DNA from 2 places in the Pseudoalteromonas sp. NEC-BIFX-2020_015 genome. Region 1 is predicted to be linked to the other one. Evidence: predicted binding sites of a transcription regulator. Region 1 holds the regulator's gene; the other holds the start of a gene.
The links. The regulator ArgR, encoded in region 1, controls arginine synthesis, uptake and breakdown. The targets are predictions, from matches to a motif close to ANTGAATANNTATTCANT.
Positions count from the first base shown of each region.

Region 2: a site for ArgR is predicted at 2,918-2,935, ahead of HH219_RS15275 (arginase family protein). Genes of this name have one in related genera too.

Region 1 is NZ_JABCJL010000004.1:2,901-7,805, forward strand. It holds gene HH219_RS04095 (iron ABC transporter permease) at 1-771, shown strand, start outside; gene HH219_RS04100 (ABC transporter ATP-binding protein) at 772-1,821, shown strand; gene HH219_RS04105 (Dyp-type peroxidase) at 1,885-2,784, shown strand; gene argR (transcriptional regulator ArgR) at 2,781-3,248, opposite strand; gene mdh (malate dehydrogenase) at 3,466-4,401, shown strand; gene ispB (octaprenyl diphosphate synthase) at 4,486-4,905, opposite strand, start outside.
Region 2 is NZ_JABCJL010000021.1:62,104-67,008, reverse strand. It holds gene HH219_RS15295 (tetratricopeptide repeat protein) at 1-162, opposite strand, end outside; gene HH219_RS15290 (hypothetical protein) at 411-788, shown strand; gene cdd (cytidine deaminase) at 838-1,773, shown strand; gene udp (uridine phosphorylase) at 1,770-2,525, opposite strand; gene HH219_RS15275 (arginase family protein) at 2,957-4,066, shown strand; gene HH219_RS15270 (transporter substrate-binding domain-containing protein) at 4,192-4,881, shown strand.

The DNA.
Region 1 (4,905 bases):
GCCTGGTGTGCAACTACATTTTGTTGTGTGGTTTTGTTTTTTGCGTTTTTACTGCCTGTGGCAGTGTTGGTAGGTTATGCCATTTCGTATGCTGAGCAAGCATGGAGTGATCAGTTTTTCCTTTATGCATGGCAAAGCTTTAAAGTGGCAGCTATTGTTAGCATCATTACCATAATCTTGAGTTTGTTAGTGGTTTTTTATCAGCGAATAGCGAAGCAACAGTACCCGTTAATACCTGGGCGCTTAGCGAGTACCGGGTATGCTTTACCAGGTACCGTACTTGCAATTGCAGTACTATTACCCCTAACTTTATTAGATGATAAATTAAATGCGTGGTTAGAGCCGCTTGGGTTTGTGCCAGGACTGTTATTAAGTGGCACTTTGTTTGCAATTATATTTGCATACGTTGTACGCTTTTATGCCATTGCCCATGGTGCAATAGAATCCAGTTTTATGCGCATTAGCCCATCGCTTGATATGGCGAGTCAATCCATGGGGCAAAGCCAAGGTAAAACTCTGCGCAAGGTACATATACCGTTGTTACGTCGTGGTATTTTAACCGCAGGGTTACTAGTATTTATTGAATGCATGAAAGAGTTACCAGCCGCTTTATTATTAAGGCCTTTTAATTTTGAAACATTAGCAACACATGTATTCCAATACGTTAGTGATGAGCAATTAGAGTTGGCTTCTATTTCAGCGTTATCGATAGTCGTAGTAGGGTTAATTCCTTTGTATTTTGTTAATCGCTCAATGGAGCAACGTAGTTAAATGAGCAGTTTAGTCTTAGATAATTTATCGTATCAGTATAACGGCACCGCAGTGATTGAAAATCTAGATTTAACTGTCGCCAAAGATGAGATCGTCTGTTTGCTTGGTGCAAGTGGTTGTGGAAAGACCACGACATTAAAAGCAATAGCAGGGTTAATAGAAGCCAAGCAAGGTAAAGTCTTTATTGATGGTAAGTTAGTAAGTGATGAACAGTTATTTTTGGCGCCAGAGTATCGTAATATCGGTATGATGTTTCAAGATTATGCATTGTTCCCACATTTAACAGTGGCCGATAATATTGCATTTGGGTTAGCCAAAATGCCAAAAGCGCAAAAGCAGCAACGTGTTGATGAAATGCTTGAATTGGTACATTTAATCGGTTGTGCTAAACGTTTTCCACACCAATTGTCTGGCGGCCAGCAGCAGCGAGTCGCGATTGCGAGGGCACTCGCTTATAAACCTAGTTTATTATTATTAGATGAACCATTTTCAAATATTGATACCCAAGTACGATTTGAATTAATTGCTGATATCCGTCGTATTATTAAAGCGCAGCGCGTGTCTGCAGTATTTGTTACACACTCAAAAGAGGAAGCATTTGCATTCTCTGACACTTTGGCGGTGATGCATCGCGGAAAAATTGCTCAACAGGGCACCGCTGAGCAACTTTTTAGCTCTCCGAGTTCAAAGGTGGTTGCAGAGTTTCTAGGTCAAGGCATATACTTGGACGCAGAAGCATTAACGGCAACTGAATATAATACTGCATACGGGCGTGTTGAATCATTTGCTGCACGAGGTTCTCAGGCTCAACTAGGTCAGCTATATATTCGCCCACATCACCTTTTATTAACCGCGGTTTCAATAGGTGAGGAGGGTATTAATACAGTAACTATTATCAATAGTCGCTTTATTGGCTCCCATTATGTTTATAAAGTGATGATTGCACAGCAAGAAATAGAAGTTGCAGCTCAATTAGACCAGTCATTTAAAGAGAATGATCAGGTTACAATAAAAATAAAACCGCACACGGTAAACTTTTTCGCTAATTAGAGTAGTGACTTTTTATTTTAAAGCAAAAGCGCCGTGTATGAGACTTTGAGTTAAGGAAATACCATGGCGCAAGCGCAATCGGGGATTTGTGCTGAGGCAAACCTACACGGTTTGCATTTATTTTTTAATGTATTTGATGGTCATGACGAGTCATTGCGTAAAAAATTAAAGCGAGTCAGTGTGATTCAAGACGAGTTCGCTGATCAATTTTCAGAATCTATGCTCTCAAGCCTTGTGGCTGTAGGCGCGCAGTATTGGCCACATGTTTTACCTGAGTTCATTCCAAGCCAACTACAAAGCTTTCCTAATATTACGCATAATGATCATGTTATGGGGGCACAGCCGTTCGATTTATTTGTACAAATTCGTTCAGATAGAGAAGACGTAAACCATTTGTTCGCATTACAAATACTTAAATTGTTTGCCCCTGATGTTGAGCTTGTTGAGCAAGTACGTAATTTTCGCTTTTTAGATGGCCGCGACTTTAATGGTTTTATACTCGGGGGGGATACCCCCCATGGTCGTCAAAAGCGAATCACGGCTTTAGTTAGCAGGCCGGGGCACTTTGAAGATCAAGGTAGTTATATCCATGTGCAGCGTTATAAGCATGATTTGAGTGTATGGCAGCATCTATCATTACATGAACAAGAGCAAATAATGGGGCGTACGCGATTAGATAACACGCTGATCATACCACCGTTAGAAACCAGTCATGCAGTACGAACTGAACTTAAAGACGAGCAAGGTCAAGCGTTGCTTCTCAATCAAAGCATGCCTTACGGTGATGTAAATGAGCAAGGTGTATTAGCAATAAGCTGCGGCGCATTTGGCTCGGTGTTTGAGCAGGTGTTACGTAGCCGCTTAGGGCAGGGCGAATGCTATGACCATTGGCTTGATTTTACACAAGCTGATATGGGGTCGGCATTCTTTGCCCCGTCAATTAACTTTTTAAAGCAGCTTTAAACCGTATCAAATAAAAGACGAACACGCTCAAGGGTTACATCAATTTCTGAAATTTTAGCTGGGGCGATAAAAATAGTGTCGTCTCCGGCAATTGTACCCAAAACACCATCTGCTTTACCTAATGAATCGAGTAAGCGAGCAATTAATTGTGCAGCACCTGGGCTGGTGCGAATAATGATCATCATTTCATTATGCATAATATCAATCACTAATTGGCGCAATGGGCTTTTTGCTGTAGGTACACCCATTTCAGCGGGTAGGCAATATACCATCTCTTGTTTTGCATTACGCGTGCGTACGGCGCCAAATTTACTCAACATGCGCGATACTTTACTCTGGCTGATATTATCAAAACCTTGCTCTTTTAGAGCGTCTACGATTTCGCCTTGAGAACCAAAATTCTCCTCTTTTAAAAGTGATTTAAAGGCTTTTACCAGTGCTTCTTGTTTATCATGTGGTTGCATGTTGCTGTTCTGCTCTTGTTATTTGATGAGCTAAATTCTACACAAAAATGAATATTTATGCAGTAGTTGTTTGTCGTATGCGCTTTGTAAACAAGAAAGTTTACAACTATGGTCGAAATTATATGCAAAATAAGCAGGATAAATTTGTCTTTAGGCATTAATTTCATTATCTTTAGAGCCACAAATATTTCCCTATCTCAAATTACGGAGAATTCCAATGAAAGTTGCTGTATTAGGTGCTGCAGGCGGTATCGGCCAAGCGTTGTCTTTATTATTAAAAACAGGTTTACCAGCTGGTTCTGAATTATCACTTTATGATGTTGCTCCAGTTGTTCCTGGTGTTGCTGTTGACCTTTCTCACATCCCAACAGATGTTAAAGTAGCTGGTTTTGGTGCTGACGCACTTGACCAAGCGTTAACGGGTTGTGATATCGTGCTTATCCCTGCGGGTATGCCACGTAAGCCTGGTATGGACCGTGCTGATTTATTCAACGTAAATGCGGGTATCATCAAAACATTAGCAGAAGGCATTGTTGCTAATTGTCCTACTGCACTTGTGGGTATTATTACAAACCCAGTAAATGGCACTGTGCCAATTGTTGCTGAAGTTTTCAAAAAAGCAGGTACTTACGATGCTAAGCGTGTTTTCGGTATCACTACTTTAGATGTGATCCGTTCTGAAGCGTTCGTAGCTGAGCTTAAAGGTGTTGATGTTGCAACTGTGAAAGTACCAGTAATTGGTGGTCACTCAGGCACAACTATTCTTCCTCTTTTATCTCAAGTTGAAGGTGTTAGCTTTACTGATGAAGAAGTTGCAGCGCTTACTCCACGTATCCAAAATGCAGGTACTGAAGTAGTAAATGCTAAAGCTGGCGGTGGTTCTGCTACATTATCAATGGGTGCTGCTGCAGCACGTTTTTGTATGTCTTTAGTTAAAGGCCTACAAGGTGAAGACGTTGTAGATTATGCATACGTTGCAGTTGAAAGTGGCGATGCAGAATACTTCGCTCATCCAGTACGTTTAGGTAAAAATGGCGTAGAAGAGATTCTTTCTTACGGCGAACTAAGCGCGTTTGAGCTACAAGCTAAAAACGATATGCTTGATACGCTGAAAAAAGACATCCAAGAAGGTGTTGATTTCATCAACGCTTAACCTTGCTTATATCGCCAGCTGTTGGCGGTAATAAAAAAGCCTGCAATTGCAGGCTTTTTTGTGCTCGAAATCAAATCGTTAATTTTAGTGACTACGATCAACAGCAATACGGGCTAGGCTAACTAAGGCTTCTTTATAAGGCGAATCAGCTAACACAGATAAACAAGCAATGGCTTTATATGCTTCTTCGTTTGCTTTATTCATGGTGAACTCGAGTGCATTTGTTTCATTTAGCGTATTGAGTATTGCGTCTAAGTGCTCCATACCATTACTGTGCTCAATTGCATCACGAATTAGCTGAACCTGTTCAGCATTACCTTGTTGCATAGCATAGATAAGTGGCAGGGTTGGTTTACCTTCAGCTAAATCATCACCAATGTTTTTACCTAACTGATCTGCATCCGCATTGTAATCAAGTACATCATCAACCAATTGAAAAGCAGTACCTAAATGCATCCCGTATAAATTGAGTGCTTTAAGTGTTTTTTCATTTTGTTCAGTAAT
Region 2 (4,905 bases), on a different contig from region 1:
GAGAATGTTTTTTAATTGTGTAAGTGCTTCGGTGGGGTTTTTTGCGTAACTGGCGCGAAGATCCACGCGTAATTCTTCAAACGATCTATTAGTGTAGGACTGAGCGAAAGCAGATACAGAGCTTAGGCTATATAAAATGACAAGTAACACAACACGAAGCATATAACTTCCTTTTAACTGCATGAGTGGCGATATAAAATATTCTTTAATTATAAGTGAAAAAGTAGCTCAGTTGTGTATGATTTTTACCTTTTTCGTAGCCTTTGCTAATACTTTAATCTGTTTCTATCGGATGGACTGACCAGTTAGGATGATAATGATTGACGGCGGCGAAGAAAAAACTACAATGACTCACCTCCTTGAATGAGAGTTTATCTTATTCTCTTTTACTTAACTGACAGAGCCGTTTAATGTCTAATGTTTCTACTTGTATTACTTATGATGCGTCGACATCATTAATAATGATGACATTACGAGGGACTGCAAATGCACAGGATGTGATTACTTTTTATCAAATAGCAGAGCAATATATTGGCATCTATAAATGTAATAAATTATTGATAGATGTATCTGAATTAAAACACGATTTTCCTGCAAGTGACTTACTTAGCATTATGCCTGCGATTTCAAGCTGGCTTAAACACTGTTTTATAGCTCGCATTGTTAGTTTTGATGGTTTTATGCATGATTTATTTTTGCAAAAAGCGAAACGTTTTGAAATAACGGCTGAGAATTTTGAGTGTTTTCGTAGTGCAAAGCACTGGCTTGAAAATCAGCCTAGCAATTAGGCCTGTAACATTTTACACTGTGTAGCCATTAAATAAGAATAAATTGTTTATGACTGCATCAACGTCTTCTGTATTAAAAGATTCATTAAATAAAACCACGTTTTCATTTGATGAATCGCAGCGCACAGTATTGTTCAATCAAGTTAAAACACAGCATGGATTGCTGTTTGCTGCTGACATTAAAGCGCTTTGCGCTCAATATACAATTACACATGATGAGCTTTTACGTGCATGTTTGCCGGTAGCCTCATTGTTTGCTGTAGCACCGATTTCTCACTTTTTGGTTGGTGCTGTTGTTGTTGGTATTGATTGTGATGATGCTATAAATTTTTACTTTGGTGCTAATGTTGAATTCGCCAAACAACCATTGAGCTTGGTGGTACATGCCGAGCAATCGGCGATAAACAACGCATGGCTTAAAGGTGCACAAACAATTGTGCAAATAGCAATAAGTGATGCACCTTGTGGCTATTGTCGTCAGTTTATGAATGAGCTTGCCGATGCAGAAAAGTTTGATATTTTGTTACCTGATCAGCAATTTAAATTAAACCAATTATTACCACATGCATTTGGTCCAAAAGATTTAGGTAATAATTACAGTCTATTTAATCCAGCCCCACAAACGCAGACTTTTGAGGCTAACGCTGATATTGATACTGCGCTTACTAAGCTTGCTTTAACAGCTTATGTCCCTTATACGGCTAATTACAGCGCTGTGAAAATTACAACGTTTGATAATGGCTGCTTCTATGGCTGTTATGCTGAAAATGCAGCCTATAGCCCAAGTTTAGCACCACTACAAAGTGCAATTAGCCAGTTGCATTTAGCGGGCTTAAGTATGAATGACAAAACAGTGAAAAGTATTGAGTTGCTACAAACTAAGGGAGTGGGAAATCAGTTACACGTAAGTGAATCAGTACTGGCAAGTTATAGTAACTTACCAGCGTTGATTGCATATAGTTTAGCGCTTATAAAGACCTGTTAAGCAAGAAGTATTTTTGCAGCCTCGATAACCACGGCGACTGATTTCTTCTCGATTTCGCCGTGATCAACATTTGGTATTTCCTGGCGAGTACGGTTCACTAATACACCAGCTACACAAGCCGCTTTTAAACCAAGTGCTGCACACATAGTAAATAAGGTTGCTGATTCCATTTCATAATTCATTACACCTAGTTTTTGCCATTCTTCACAACTACCTTGAAATGCTTTTGGCACATAACCAGAATACGTATCGTAACGTTCTTGGCCTGGGTAAAAGGTATCGCTTGATGCTGTAATACCAATGTGAAAATCAATTTCTAAATTGCCACAGGCATTAACCATTGCTTGAGTTGCAAAAAAATCAGATACAGCAGGGTAGCTAAGAGGAGCAAAGTGTTGACTGGCACCATCTAAACGCACAGATGCTTGGCTAATTAATATGTCCCCTTCATTTATATGTGGTTGGATCGCGCCAGTTGTCCCTATACGCAAGAATGTACCTACACCTAGTTGGGCCAGTTCTTCAACTGCAATAGATGTTGAAGGTCCACCAATACCTGTGGAACAAATTACCACTGAATGGCCATTTAATTGCCCTAGATAAACATGAAACTCGCGAGTTTGAGCAAGGCATGTGGGGTTTTCAAGGAACGTTGAAATACGTGCCGCGCGATCTGGATCGCCAGGAACGATTGCTAATGTTGCGCCTTGAAGATCATCGCGAGAGAGTCCTAAGTGAAATACCTTTTCCATAACGGGGCCTTATTATTACTTTTGTTGATAACGTAAGTGGTAACGTTAACTTACAGAGTTATAGTCAATTTAGCATAATTACTACAATACCGAGCACTGTACAGGACGGATGTCCGTTTTATAAAATAATGCTTTATTCAGTGCATTTGAATATTCAAGCACTTAACAATATTGTGATAAACCAGCGGTTGTTGACTTGTATTAGCAGACACTATATCTATCTTAATTAGTACTAAATTTTAATTTATCCGGTGTATGAAAATTTATATAACATATTGTTATATAAATGGTTAATTATTTCTATTGTTTGGTCTATAAAAAACAGTCAGCCTTAAATTTGACCATTCAAAAACAAGATGAATCTTTTATTATATTTATTTTCTGCAGCGCCTTTTGCATAACTACGCAAAAATACCAAGTAAGGAATCGTGATGAGCACACAATGGCACACATTTAAAAGTAAAGTTGAACACTGTTTATGTCCACCGGGTGATGGTGTATTTACGGTCAATACAGCACAAGAAAGAAAAGCAGCACTGCGTAATAAATTGTATGGCCAAACTGATAATGTTGATGTGCTATGGCGTGACTCGTTAATTAATCTACCAGAAAGTGAGCATAAGGCAGTTATGCTTGGAATTAGTTCAGATTGTGGTGGTGGGATTTTGCGTGGAGCAAATTGGGGACCATTGTTTTTGCGTTCAGCATTAATTGATCAGCAGCCTCAAGCTAAATCATTCGATTTAGGTGATGTGCGTGTGATCCCACATTTATTGCATGATAAGTACCTAAATGAAGCGACAATTAGTAACTGTCAAAAGGCATTATACGATAACCCAAGCAGTGAATATTATGTCAGCCCATTGTCAATCACTGAAGATGTGTGCGATAGCTTTTACGCAACCTTTACAGATAAAGGAATTTTTGGCATCGGTGGCGATCATTCAATTAGTTACCCGTTAACAAAAGCGTATTTAAAAGCAAAACGCGCGCAAGGTAAACGCACCGCTATTATTCATTTTGATGCCCACACAGATTTACTCGTTGAACGTTTAGGGATTGATTTATGTTTTGGTTCATGGTGTACGCATATTTTAGAATTTTTACCAGCGCCGCATCACCTTATCCAATTTGGTATTCGTTCAAGTGGTAAACCAAAGGAACACTGGGAATCAACGTTTGGTGTTAAACAGCATTGGGCACATGAAATTATTGAACGTGGCGCGCAGGCAATTGCAGCGGATGCGATTGCACAGCTAAAAGCAGATAACGTTGATGAGCTTTATGTTAGTTTTGATATTGATGCGCTAGATGAAGAATTTGCTTCGGCGACGGGCACACCAGAAGGCAATGGCTTAACGCCACAACATGCCCTCGATATTTTAGTCGCACTGGCGGATGAATTTCCAATTACAGGTGCTGATATGATGGAGATTGCCCCATTTACAGACAGTTCATTAGTTGGTCAATCAAGCTCGGACACAACGCTTAGGGAAGGTGCTAAAATCTCAGCATTTTTAATTAATGCAATGAATCGTTAAGTTTTATTCGGTACGCATTAAAAAACAGACCCTTTGTGGTCTGTTTTTATTCACATACCCGTAATTTGCCGCTATATTCAACTTATACAAAAGAATGATATAAAATAAAAATCTGTGGGGCAACAGTGGCTAAATGGTGTTATTTTTTATTTATAATTATTAGTAATCAATGCGTAGCTAAATTACATGTAGTTACGGAAAACTTCCCGCCTGCCCAATACCTAGATGAAAACGATCGTTTAGTGGGTTATGTTGCCGATAAAGTACGCTTAGTACTTGATCAAGCAAAGATTGATTACACACTTTCAGTTAATAATTGGAGTACCGTATTTAATACAGCCTTAAGAGACCCCCAAACATGTATTTTCTCAGTCGTTCGTTCATCAGAACGAGAAAACAAGCTTTTTTGGGTCGCTGAAATAGCTGAATTAAAAACATATTTGTATGCACTTGATTCAAAAAATATTACGATCACTGAGCTCAATGATGCAAAAAAAATGAATGTCGCAGTATTAAAAGATAACTACAGTCATCAATATTTGCGTTCACAAGGCTTTGAAGATGGAAAAAACTTGATGCTGATTAATAGCTTCGATAACATATTTAAAATTATAAAAAACCGTAAAAGTAGTATTGATTTGGTTGTATTGCCGGAGCAACGTGTTCGTTATGAAGAATCAATAAATCACGTTGCTACATCATTAAAATCTGTTTATCGTTTAAACGTAGAACAACCGCCTTTATACTTTGCGTGTAATAAAAACTTAGACCCTTCAATTAAATCAAAATTGCTTAGTGCCTTTTCGCACTATTGATAAATATGATGCTGCACTACTTTG